One region of the Shewanella sp. MEBiC00475 genome, then DNA from elsewhere that is predicted to be linked to it. Evidence: predicted binding sites of a transcription regulator. Region 1 holds the regulator's gene; each other region holds the start of a gene.
The links. The regulator LexA, encoded in region 1, represses DNA repair genes until DNA is damaged. The targets are predictions, from matches to a motif close to TACTGTATNNNNATACAGTA.

Region 1 (4,303 bases):
TATGATAAGTAGCCACTTCCATAACATGGTCATACCCTAAATACACAGGTACTAAAGTCACTGGACGCTCTATCCCACGTAACACACTGTTAATAGTCATGGCCAACATACCCGTTTTAGGCGCCAGCAAGCGTCCGGTACGCGAACGACCACCTTCAGTGAAATATTCGACGGAATAACCCTTAGCAAACAACTGATCTAAATATTCACGAAAGACTGCTGTATACAGTTTATTGCCATTAAAACTACGGCGGATAAAGAATGCCCCACCACGACGGAACATCGGTCCTGCAGGCCAGAAATTAAGGTTAATACCCGCGGCAATATGTGGAGGAACCATGCCCTGGTAATACAAAATATACGACAGTAATAAGTAATCCATATGACTGCGATGACAAGGCACATAAACAATCTCATGGCCATCATGATGTAACTGTCTTACCTGTTCGGCACCTTTAATATTAATGCCACTGTATAATTTATTCCATAACCAAGTCAGAAAGCGTTCAGCTATGCGCACTAAGCTATCGGAATAATGAGCAGCAATTTCGTCAAGATATTCAATAGCAGTTTCGCGAGCTTTCTCCACCGAGACTTTTTTGCTTGTCGATTCTTCTTCTATCGCCTTCTTGATAGACTCAGATTTTAGTAAAGAAGCAAACAATACGTTTCGATTAGGTAACTGTGGCCCTGTCATTACCTTGCGTTGGCGGCGAAAATGCACTCGTGCAACACGGGTTAACTTGTGAGCAATTCTTTTATCTGTACCGTGTTCATCGGCCATATAACGAAGCGATAATGCATTAGAGAACTGGACAAAATTATGTCGTCCTAAAAATAAAATCATTAACCATTTACGTAGCCATGTTGGATTTTCTCTTTCAAATACAGCCGCTTTCATGCTGTCATCTTCTTTCCCTGGGGTACGTCCCCAATAAAGACAAACAGGAACCAACTGAATATCTAATTCAGAGTTCTCACGATGAAGAGATAATAGACTGGTAAAATAATTAATGAATTTTTCACCACTTTCGCGTTTACCAAATAATGGTTTGCGCCCCTCTAAACAAACAACTCGAGGCACTTGCAAGCCATCAAGCTTTAATGGTTCATAAGGACTAGGCATACCAAAGCCCTCTGTGATTTCGCTCAAGGCGGCAATATCACTAATAGATTCCGTTTTCATCAAATAAACTAAAGGTTTAGTCGGATCTATATTGAGGTCATCAAAAGGATCATGTGGTACAACAATCGTTTGCACCATCCATTTTTGAATCCACTTTAATGTTCGTAAAAATATTGAATCAGGTTTTGACATGGTTATTTTCGCAACATAAGCCACTATAATATTGTTGCATAGGATACCAGAAACAACCCCGCTTACACTATCTGGCTTATTTATCTTTACATTTTGGATTTCTTTAGAAGTCACACCCCAAAGTTAAAATATAAAATAACGTTTTATAACAGTAAGTTAAATCAATTTGTACAAACAAATAACAAAAAACAGTTGGTTAATACTTGCGCGAACAGAATCACTGTATATAATGACAGTCACTGTATAAAAAGACAGGAATTGTCATGAGACCGTTAACGCCGCGCCAAGCTGAAATATTAGACTTAATTAAAAACAATATCGCCGAAACAGGTATGCCACCCACTCGAGCTGAAATTGCGAATCGTCTTGGCTTTAAAAGTGCTAATGCCGCCGAAGAGCATTTAAAAGCATTAGCCAAAAAAGGCTTTATCGAGATCATTCCTGGTACCTCTAGAGGTATACGATTACCTCATGAAGAACAGATTGAAACCGGTCTACCACTCATTGGGCAAGTTGCTGCTGGGGAGCCTATTTTGGCCCAAGAACATGTGGAAAACTATTATCAAGTTGACCCCAATATGTTTAAACCTGCTGCGGATTTTTTATTGCGGGTTCGTGGTGACAGCATGAAAAATATCGGCATTTTAGAAGGCGACCTCCTCGCGGTACATAAAATGCAGCAAGCACGTAATGGCCAAGTTGTGGTGGCACGAATAGACGATGACGTCACCGTAAAACGATTTGAACAAAAAGGTAACGTCATTTATCTGCATGCAGAAAATGAAGATTACAACCCGATAAAAGTAGATTTAAGTTGCCAAAGCCTAACCATCGAAGGGCTTGCCGTTGGTGTTATCCGTAATGGAGATTGGTTATGAACAAACTAATGGGCATCGCCCCACGCCACCCTGGCTTATGGGTAGATTTATCAGACACAGAACTTCAGGGCAACCAAACCATTCAAACATTGCAAACGGTTACCCAAGGTGAAGCAGAGCTGAGTCAATTGTGTAGTCAACTAGCAACGTTAAGCCAACAAGGCCGCTGGATTGTACTCATTAGCCCACCTCACATTGGTTATAAACATATGCTGGCAAGTGCCGGAGTGAGAATGGATCGCATTTTACTGGTTCACACCAAAGATGAAGTCGAGACATTATGGGCCATGGAAAAAGCACTCACTAGTGGTACATCTAGTGCAGTAGTAACTTGGACAAGCTCACTTGATGCTCGCGATAGTCGCCGTTTGGAAATAGTAGCCAAAAGCGCACGTGCATTAGGGATCGTAATTGAAGATGTGAATACTCACTTACCTCACAAACATCAACTTGTTAGCCCGACCTTAGCAAATGGAACAAGTAATTTTTGCTCGTTTCACTAAGCACGAACCCTTAATAACCAAGCCCTGTATTGAATTCAGGGCTTTTTTTTCACCTTTTTCAGGCGATTAAGAAAAAAAGTGATCTTGATCAATCCTTAATCTACAAGTAATGTACTTAACAAGGATGAAACAATTTTTTATCTTTAATTTGACGTAAATGGCAGATTTAATAGTCATCGATGGGAAAACGTCAACACAAATTGATAAGTTCAGTCGTAGGTACAAGCGTGGTGCACAGCTAACAATAAAACCGTAGACCGTCTGTTTACAACCACCAAGGTACTTTGAGGTCATCAAACTTTTTTCGGGAACCGAAGAGTTTGCATAGAGCAGAGAATTACTGTGTGACTTTTCTTTGTAATTGCAATTTGCAATTAACAGAGGAGCAGTCTTGTGAAGCAATGGTTGTATTGTTTACTGGTTGTGTGTGTAGCACTTCCGCTTGGGGCAACAGCAATGCCCCTCAACATGACTCAAGGCGTGACAGATATCAGTGGTCAGGTTTATCACCTCCACATGACGATTCTTTATATCTGTTGTGCCATTGGGTTAGTGGTGTTTGGGATCATGATCTATTCAATGATTTACCACCGCAAATCAAAAGGCGCAGTCGCGGCCAATTTTCATGAAAGTACCAAAGTGGAAATTGCTTGGACCGTCATTCCTTTTATCATCTTAATCGCCATGGCTATTCCAGCCACCAAAACCTTAATTGCTATGGAAGATCCCAGCGATGCTGATCTCACCATTAAAATTACCGGGTCGCAGTGGAAATGGCATTACAGCTATTTTGATAAAGACATCGAATTTTACAGCTCATTATCTACCCCCAGAGAACAAATTGACGGTAGTGAGGCTAAAGGAGAACATTACCTCCTTGAAGTTGATAAACCACTAGTACTCCCCATTAACCAAAAAGTACGTTTTTTGATGACTTCTGATGATGTTATCCACTCATGGTGGGTGCCCGCTTTTGCCGTTAAAAAAGATGCTAATCCAGGCTTTATTAATGAAACTTGGACTCGTATTGATAAGCCCGGTATTTATCGCGGCCAATGTGCCGAATTATGCGGTAAAGACCATGGCTTTATGCCGATTGTAGTGCAAGCATTGTCGGAGGACGATTTTGATAATTGGTTAGTTGAACAAAAACAACTAGCAAGCAATGCCGCTGCTGCGGCGGCGGCATCAATGACCCAAACCCTGTCACTCGGAGATCTAACCTCACAAGGTGAACAAATCTATATTGCTAGGTGTGCTGCTTGTCACCAACCTAATGGTGCGGGTCTTCCTGGTGTATTCCCATCATTAATTGGCAGCCCTATCATAAAAGGCCCTGTTGAAGGCCATCTAAATATCGTCATAAACGGTAAACCAGGTACCGCAATGCAGGCCTTTGCAAAACAACTTAGCGCCCAAGAAATTGCAGCAGTGATTACCTTTGAACGTAATGCTTGGGGCAATAATAGCGGTGATCTTGTACAAGCTGCTGATATAGGAAAATTTTTAGGCAGTAACGAGGCAAAAACAGAAGCAAACAAAGCAGTTGCTGATGTCACAAGCACTATTGCAGCCACGACAACTGACATTACCGATGCGGTTAC
Region 2 (4,303 bases), 1.4 Mb from region 1:
GTAATAATCAAGTTTGTTAAGTAATCTCCGGGTAGATCCAGACCTTCAGAAAAGCTGCCGGTACCAAAAATAACACTGGGTAGTCCCTCATCACAGCGCTTTTTATGTTGCTCTAATATTTGTTGACGTGGAATGGCACCTTGAACAAAAAGCAGCTCTTTTGGGATTTTCCCTTCGACGAGTTCAACCACTTTATCCATTTGCCAATATGAAGCAAACAGCACTAACGTCGCCATTTCACCATCGATGAGAGTCACAATATGTTGTGCTAGTTCAGCGGTATAATTCTCGTCAGTAGGTTCGCACACCATTTGAGGAATAAATAAGGTCGCATTATTTTCGTAATCGAAAGGGGATAACAAGGCCAAAAAACGACTACCATCGTTCATTGATAATCCCACTTGATGAGCAAAATGGTTGAAACTATTTAACGCTCTAAGTGTTGCGCTACACAATACCACTCCAGCGGCTTTTTGCCATAACATAGATTCCAGCATAAAGCCGACTTCGATAGGCGATGAACAAAATAAGTAATCTTGTTGTTTACCTGTAATTAATTCTGCCCAACGTGCCATTGGTGCACCTTTTTTGCTGTCCTCTTTAGCCATCATCTTCCATAACTTATGTAAGTTATCTAGCCGCTGTAAGATGAATCCGGTTTCAGACAACAAACCTTCCGACTGATGTTTAGGCACTTCACCATCTTTGATTGCTTCATTTAATACCGAGACCACTTTATTAAACTGTTTCACCGCAGAGCCCGATGCGGTAGCAAGATTTTCTGCCTGTATTAATAATGATTGCGGTAATTGACCGTGCTCAAAACGAAGCCGAGATTCAGGGTTAGCAAACAGCTGTGGTTGAGTATCACAATAATGAGCAACTTGAGTCAGTAGGTTTGTTAAATCGGTAATGTGATCAAGCATTGCCTGTACTGGGGCTATAATATGAGTTGTTTTCAATTGATTTTGCAATTTAGAGCATGTTTTAGACGTTTTTTCTAGCCAATCGCATGCTCCTCGAAGTGTGGCTTGAGCACTGGAGAAGTCTCTGGCAACAATTGGCAAGTGATGAGCTTCGTCGATGACATAAAACATGTCTTCTGGCTCTGGTAAAATGACGCCACCACCAAGCTCTAAATCGGCAAATAATAGACTGTGGTTAACAATGAGTACATCCCAAGTATCAACATCTTCACGAGCCTTATGAAACGGACAATTATGATGCGCCGATACTTGACGATGACAACTGTGCTTATCACAGCAAATTTGTTGCCACAAAAAATCAGGAATAGGGTGCTTTAAGGTATCTATTTCACCATTCCAACGTTTTTGATGAAAATCTTGATGCAGTTTTTGTAATTCGTTTATTTGACTTTGATCGGGCTTAGTTTGCCACATAGCCATTTGTGAGCCGTCTTGTGCCCCTATCATGGCTTCAAGTTTGGCTAAACATACGTATCGCTGACGACCTTTTACCAAACCAAATTTAAACTCTATACCTGATTGTTGTAAAAAATGAGGTAGATCTTTGTGGAGCAATTGTTCTTGAAGTGCCACGGTTGCGGTTGCAATACAGACTTTCTTTTTACTGGCAACCGCTAAAGGTATAGCGCCTAAGATATAGGACAAGGATTTACCAATACCTGTACCAGCCTCAACCACAATAATGCGACGGTCTTTGTCATACTCACCCGCTAAGGTTTTAGATATTTCCGCTACCATATAGTTTTGTTCGCGACGAGATCGAAATTGTGGCATAGATGCGGCAATTTCTTTATAAATGGTGCGAATTTGACTTTTTATGTTATCCGGTAGCATAGGAAGTATGATTTCTGCATAGACTGAATTATGCTGTACATAATAACAGTGAATTAGCATGCCACGAAGTAATAAATCAAATTGAGTAAACTTGTGCAGGAATTCGAACCCATAGTGAAGCAAGCAAATATCCCATCAAGTCTCAACTATGTAAAGGGGCGAGTATTAACTCGTCATGCCATTTATAGACATGGACAGTTAGTGCTTCAATACTATATTAAAACGGCTCAGGGACCAGTACTCGCAGAGCTGTATCACAGTGAAGTGATATGTTTTTGTCGTCAACAAGATGTTAATCAATTAAGTCAAAAAGTCGGTTTTGCCCTTAAGGCTGAGTCGAAATCATTGATGAGCTTTGAGCATGAGCCTATTAGTGCCTTGTATCTTAAATCAAATACGCAATTAAAATTACTCAGTCGCATTGCTAATGATATTGGGATTACTTTATTTGAAGCCGATATAAGACCTGAACAACGTTATCTTATCGAACGGTTTATTGCCTTAGATATAGAGTGCTCAGGGTACTATCAAGATAGTAATCCAACTTCAACAATTTCTTTATTAGAGATTAATCGGGCTAGAAAAATACCCGCCAACGAACCTGTTGATATTCCTTTGAAGATGGTTTCACTGGATTTTGAGTGCAGTTTTGCTGGTGAACTTTATTCGGTCGGTTTGTATGGAACAGATTATCAATGCGTAATTATGGTGGGCGAACCACAAGCACAATGCCATGAGTTCATTATTTGGGTTAAGGATGAAGTTGAGCTTATACAGAGATTAATTGCATGGTTTAGTGACTATGACCCCGATATTATCATCGGTTGGGCGGTGGTGACCTTTGACTTAGCTTTGCTGTATAAACGCTGCCTATTACATCAAATCCCATTAACCATCGGCCGAGGTGATACTGAACTTAGCTGGAAAGTGGCTGGCAAATATCGGCCTGAAACCTTATCTTTACCTGGACGGGTAGTACTGGATGGTATTGATTGGCTTAAAGCGGCATTTTATCAATTTGATAGTTTCTCATTAGAGTCTGTTTCGCGGCATTTATTAGCCGAAGGGAAAGCCATAGATCATGTTGAAAATCGTGGACAAGAAATTACTCATTTATTTGAAACAGACAAAAATGCACTGGCTTTTTATAACCTTACGGACTGTCGTTTGGTGTGGGATATTTTTGAAAAAACACAATTATTAGATTTTGCCCTTGAACGAGCCAAGTTAACCGGCTTAGAGTTTGGTCGCGTTGGTGCATCAATTGCCGCATTTTATCATTTGTATCTACCTCACTTACATCGAAGTGGCTTTGTTGCGCCAGCTCATCCCGCTAGTCACGGGCTTGAGAGTCCCGGCGGATATGTTATGTCATCTATCCCAGGCTACTATAAAGATGTTTTGGTATTAGATTTTAAAAGCTTGTATCCGTCGATTATCAGAACATTTCTTATCGATCCCAAAGGTTTAGTTGAAGGTTTGCACGCCAGTAGTTGTAATGCTGATAACACTATAGTGGATGGATATTTAGGCGCTAAATTCAGTCGGAACGTGCCTATTTTACCAGCGTTAATTGCAAGTTTAGCGGAACAACGTGAGCGGGCTAAACGCGATAAAAATGCACCTTTATCACAAGCAATAAAAATTATTATGAACTCGTTATATGGCGTATTAGGCTCTCGAGGTTGTGTATTTCATGATGCAAAACTTGCCAGTTCTATTACCATGCGCGGTCATCAGATAATGAAACTGACTAAACAATGGATAGAAGAGTGTGGTTATCAAGTGATTTATGGCGATACCGATTCTACATTTGTGTGGTTAGGGGATAATCATGGAATTAACGACATTCAAGCGATTGGTGAATACTTGTCGACATTGATTACCCAACGCTGGCTTGAATGGTGTGCAGATGAATATCAATTAGACAGCTATCTAGAACTCGAATTTGAAACCCATTTCGAACAATTTATTATGCCTACGCTAAGAGGTTCAGATGAAGGCAGTAAAAAACGCTATGTCGGTGCGGTATTAAACGACGCTCAACAATTAAAACTGACGTTTAAAGGGATGGAGCAGGTGAGAAGTGATTGGAGCCCTATCGCGCGAAGAATGCAATATCATTTATATGAATTATTTTTCAAGGGCGAGGATGTCATTGATTATTTGAGCAATGAGCTAGCGGCAATTAAAAGTGGCGCTAGAGATAATGAGCTTATTTTCAAAAAGCGATTAAGGCGAAATGTTGAAGATTACACCGCTAAATCATCCCCTCATGTAAAAGCGGCCAAACAGCTTGCTCAACTTCTGGATGACGTAAACGTTACTCGTAAAGGTCAACAAATTAAATACGTTATGACGTTGACTGGCGCACAGGCAATTGAAGCAAAACCACATAATATCGATTATGAATATTACATTAGTAAACAAATTCAACCCATCGCAGAGCCCATCTTGCAACTATGTGGTCAGAGTTTCGATGC
Region 3 (4,303 bases), 1.6 Mb from region 1:
CTGGAAAACCATAGGTGTCATAAAGTTTAAATACAGTGTCACCGTCTAAAGTATTACCTTGTAGAGAATTCAGTGCACCATCTAAAATCACTAAACCACGCTCAAGAGTTCGAGCAAATTGTTCTTCTTCCGCTTTTAAGGCTTTTTCAACAATGGCTTGAGTTTGTTTTAAACCATTAGCTGGATCGCCCATTACACTGATTAGCGTAGGAACAAGCTTATAGAAAAACGCATCAGTAGCACCCAACTTGTTACCATGACGCACAGCACGACGAATAATACGACGTAATACATAACCACGGCCTTCATTTGATGGCATCACACCATCAGCAATTAAGAATGCACAAGAACGGATATGATCAGCAATGACGCGTAATGATTTGTTCTCTAAATCTGAAACTCCAATAATCTCGGCTGTTTTAGCAATCAACTGCTTAAAGATATCGATTTCGTAGTTGGAATGTACGCCCTGCATAATGGCTGCTATACGTTCAATGCCCATGCCTGTATCGACAGAAGGCTTAGGTAATGGCAACATTTCACCGTCTGCTTGACGGTTATACTGCATAAATACGATGTTCCAAATTTCAATAAAACGGTCGCCGTCTTCTTCAGGAGTACCAGGGCGACCACCCCAAATGTGATCGCCATGATCATAGAAAATTTCACTACAAGGGCCACAAGGACCGGTATCACCCATCTGCCAGAAGTTATCTGACGCAAATGGAGCACCTTTATTGTCGCCAATACGAATCATATTCTCAGGGGCTACACCAATTTTTTGAGTCCAAAGGTCATACGCTTCGTCATCTGTTTCATAAATGGTGACACATAAACGCTCTTTTGGTAGCTTGAGTGTTTCGGTTAAAAAGGTCCATGCGAAACGAATTGCATCTTCTTTAAAGTAATCGCCAAAACTGAAGTTACCTAACATTTCAAAAAAAGTATGGTGACGAGCGGTATAGCCTACATTATCAAGATCGTTATGTTTACCACCAGCACGCACACAACGTTGAGATGTGGTCGCTCGTGTATAACTGCGCTTATCCATTCCGAGGAACACGTCTTTAAACTGGTTCATACCCGCATTGGTGAATAGCAGTGTTGGGTCATTGGTGGGAACGAGCGAGCTGCTATCAACAACCTGATGTCCGTTATCTTCAAAGTACTTTAAAAAAGCGCTTCTTAATTCTGCTGTAGTCTGAAACATTAATTGGCCCTGAATATAGAAAATACAAAAGTAACGAGCTTGACAAGCAAGCCTGTAAATCTAGGCATTATATACTGAATTTGGCGAAAGAAGCGAGATGAGTGAATCGATTATAATAGCAGTAAAAAATGATACCTTGTGTGCCTGTAGGGGAATGAATTGTTGTATGGCGTGTTAAATACGACAGTATAAACAAGAGGGACAAGCGTTAAATATCGAATACAAATAAACAGGATGATCATTTTTTTACCCTAGGGTAAAGGCTTATTGATTGGTCTTCCAGGAACATAATTGAGCAAATATATTATTTGATCAAAACAAGAGTTTTACTCAACTTAACGCGACCGCTAAAATCACAATGTTAATTAACTATTTTTGCGTTACGACCTAAAAACCCAAACACCACGGGCTTAATTGATAAAACGTTTAAATGTAATAAAACATATCATCTAAAAAAATCAAATTAACAATAACCTAGAACCGACTAGATTTATTGCTCATAAATGCCTTTTGATTTTTTATTAAACATAGAGAGGTTTTCTTGATGGGAATATTCGCGGCGCGCAACATGCGCAACCGCGATAGATTTTGCGGACTAACTTAGAAAACTTCGCCAGTTTCGAGATCAACATTCTCGTCGCTGTCAGTACTTGAGCCTAATGAGCCAGGAGCAGCTAGTAGCATAGAACGTAAAGTGGTGTCGATTTCATTGGCAATAGCTGGATTTTCTGTAAGGAACTTACCTGCATTTGCACGGCCTTGACCAATTTTTTCACCTTTGTAGCTATACCAAGCACCTGCTTTATCAACAAGCTTATGTGCAACGCCTAAATCAACCAACTCGCCAGTACGATTAATACCTAATCCATAAAGAATTTGGAATTCAGCTTGCTTAAATGGTGCTGCAATTTTGTTTTTAACGACTTTTACGCGGGTTTCGTTACCGATAACTTCATCGCCGTTTTTAATGGCACCAATACGACGAATATCTAAACGAACAGAAGCGTAAAACTTCAGTGCGTTACCACCCGTAGTTGTTTCTGGGCTACCAAACATCACACCAATTTTCATACGAATTTGGTTAATAAAAATAAGCAAAGTATTTGATTGCTTAAGGTTACCAGCAAGTTTGCGCATTGCTTGGCTCATCATACGAGCAGCAAGGCCCATATGTGAATCACCAATTTCACCTTCAATTTCGGCTTTTGGCGTTAATGCAGCAACAGAATCGACAACAATAACGTCTACAGCACCAGAACGGGTTAATGCATCACAAATTTCTAATGCTTGCTCGCCAGTGTCTGGCTGCGAACAAAGTAGGTTATCAATATCTACGCCTAGCTTTTTTGCATAAATAGGGTCAAGTGCATGCTCTGCATCAATAAACGCACAGGTTTTACCTTCGCGTTGTGCTGCGGCAATCACTTCAAGTGTTAAAGTCGTTTTACCTGATGATTCAGGGCCATAGATCTCAACAATACGTCCTAATGGTAAACCACCAGCACCTAGGGCGACGTCCAATGAAAGTGAACCTGTAGAGATAGTTTCAACGTCCATTGTGCGATCTTCGCCCAATTTCATAATTGAGCCTTTACCAAATTGTTTTTCAATTTGACTTAACACGGCGGCAAGTGCTTTCTCTTTATTTGGATCAACCTTCATTATAAAACCCTCTTAAGGCATTCAATACGTTTAGTAAAATGCTATTTGTACTTAGGTGGAATGGTGTGGACCATTTCATTATGTTCATCAGTATACTGTATAGTCATACAGTATCAAGTGCTGATCGTAATTTTTTTCTTACCTTTGAAAATTGCCTTTTTACATCAATATATTATCTTCGTAGATTTTTATATGAATCTATTTATACCCAGAGGACAAATATTGTTAAGATTAGCCTCATAAGATTTACGACTTAAAAACGATTAATAGTGAAGTGTTCATAATGACAGTGATTGATACCAGCGATTTAGAAAAACACACCCCGATGATGCGTCAGTATTTGGGCTTAAAAGCCGCCCATCCTGATATGTTATTATTTTACCGTATGGGTGATTTTTATGAGCTATTTTACGATGATGCTAAACGAGCATCTGAAATGCTGGGTATTTCTCTTACTGCTCGCGGGAAAAGCGGCGGCGATCCTATTCCCATGGCTGGCATTCCCTATCATGCTGTCGAAGGCTATTTAGCAAAATTAGTTAACATTGGTCAGTCTGTGGCCATTTGCGAACAAATTGGCGATCCTGCCACATCAAAAGGCCCCGTTGAACGCCAAGTTGTGCGTATCGTTACTCCCGGCACCTTAACAGACGAAGCCCTACTGCAAGAAAAACAAGACAATTTACTGGCGGCGCTTTATCAAGGTAAAAATGGTTTTGGTTACGCAACTCTAGATATTTCATCCGGTCGTTTTGTGGTTGCAGAATTACCTACTCGTGAAGCATTAGAAGCCGAATTACAACGCACCAATCCTGCAGAATTACTTTACAGTGAAGATTTTACTGACATATTATTAATCAATAACATAAAAGGGATCCGTCGCCGTCCAGAGTGGGAGTTTGATTACGATACTTGTGTAAATTTACTATTGAGTCAATTTGGTACCAAAGACTTACATGGTTTTGGGATTACAGATGCCCGCTTGGCACTTCAAGCTGCTGGTTGCTTAATGCAGTATGTAAAAGATACTCAAAAGATGGCGTTACCACATATCAACTCGATTGTGCGTTTTAATCAATCGGAATCCATTATTTTAGATGCCGCGACGCGACGTAATTTAGAGTTAACTCAAAACTTGTCTGGCGGACGAGAAAATACCCTCTCGTGGGTATTAGATAATACCGCAACCCCTATGGGTAGCCGTATGTTACAACGCTGGATCCATGAACCTCTTCGCAATAGACAAACAATTCAATATCGCCATAATGCCGTCAATGAACTCATTGAACTCGACCTATATCAAACGTTACATGAACAACTAAAAAGCTTAGGTGATATTGAACGTATTATGGCTCGTTTAGCACTACGCAGTGCCAGACCTCGCGACTTTTCACGTTTAAAACAAGCGTTAACACTTCTGCCAGAAATTCA

Region 2: a site for LexA is predicted at 1,852-1,871, ahead of dinG (ATP-dependent DNA helicase DinG). Genes of this name have one in related genera too.
Region 3: a site for LexA is predicted at 2,966-2,985, ahead of recA (recombinase RecA). Genes of this name have one in related genera too.

Annotation. Positions count from the first base shown of each region.
Region 1 covers NZ_CP039928.1:1,883,913-1,888,215, forward strand. Annotated here, with positions in the region: gene plsB (glycerol-3-phosphate 1-O-acyltransferase PlsB) at 1-1,318, opposite strand, end outside; gene lexA (transcriptional repressor LexA) at 1,582-2,196, shown strand; gene FCN25_RS08310 (cell division inhibitor SulA) at 2,193-2,699, shown strand; gene coxB (cytochrome c oxidase subunit II) at 3,093-4,303, shown strand, end outside.
Region 2 covers NZ_CP039928.1:531,872-536,174, reverse strand. Annotated here, with positions in the region: gene dinG (ATP-dependent DNA helicase DinG) at 1-1,820, opposite strand, end outside; gene FCN25_RS02290 (DNA polymerase II) at 1,935-4,303, shown strand, end outside.
Region 3 covers NZ_CP039928.1:3,520,801-3,525,103, reverse strand. Annotated here, with positions in the region: gene alaS (alanine--tRNA ligase) at 1-1,210, opposite strand, end outside; gene recA (recombinase RecA) at 1,811-2,872, opposite strand; gene mutS (DNA mismatch repair protein MutS) at 3,156-4,303, shown strand, end outside.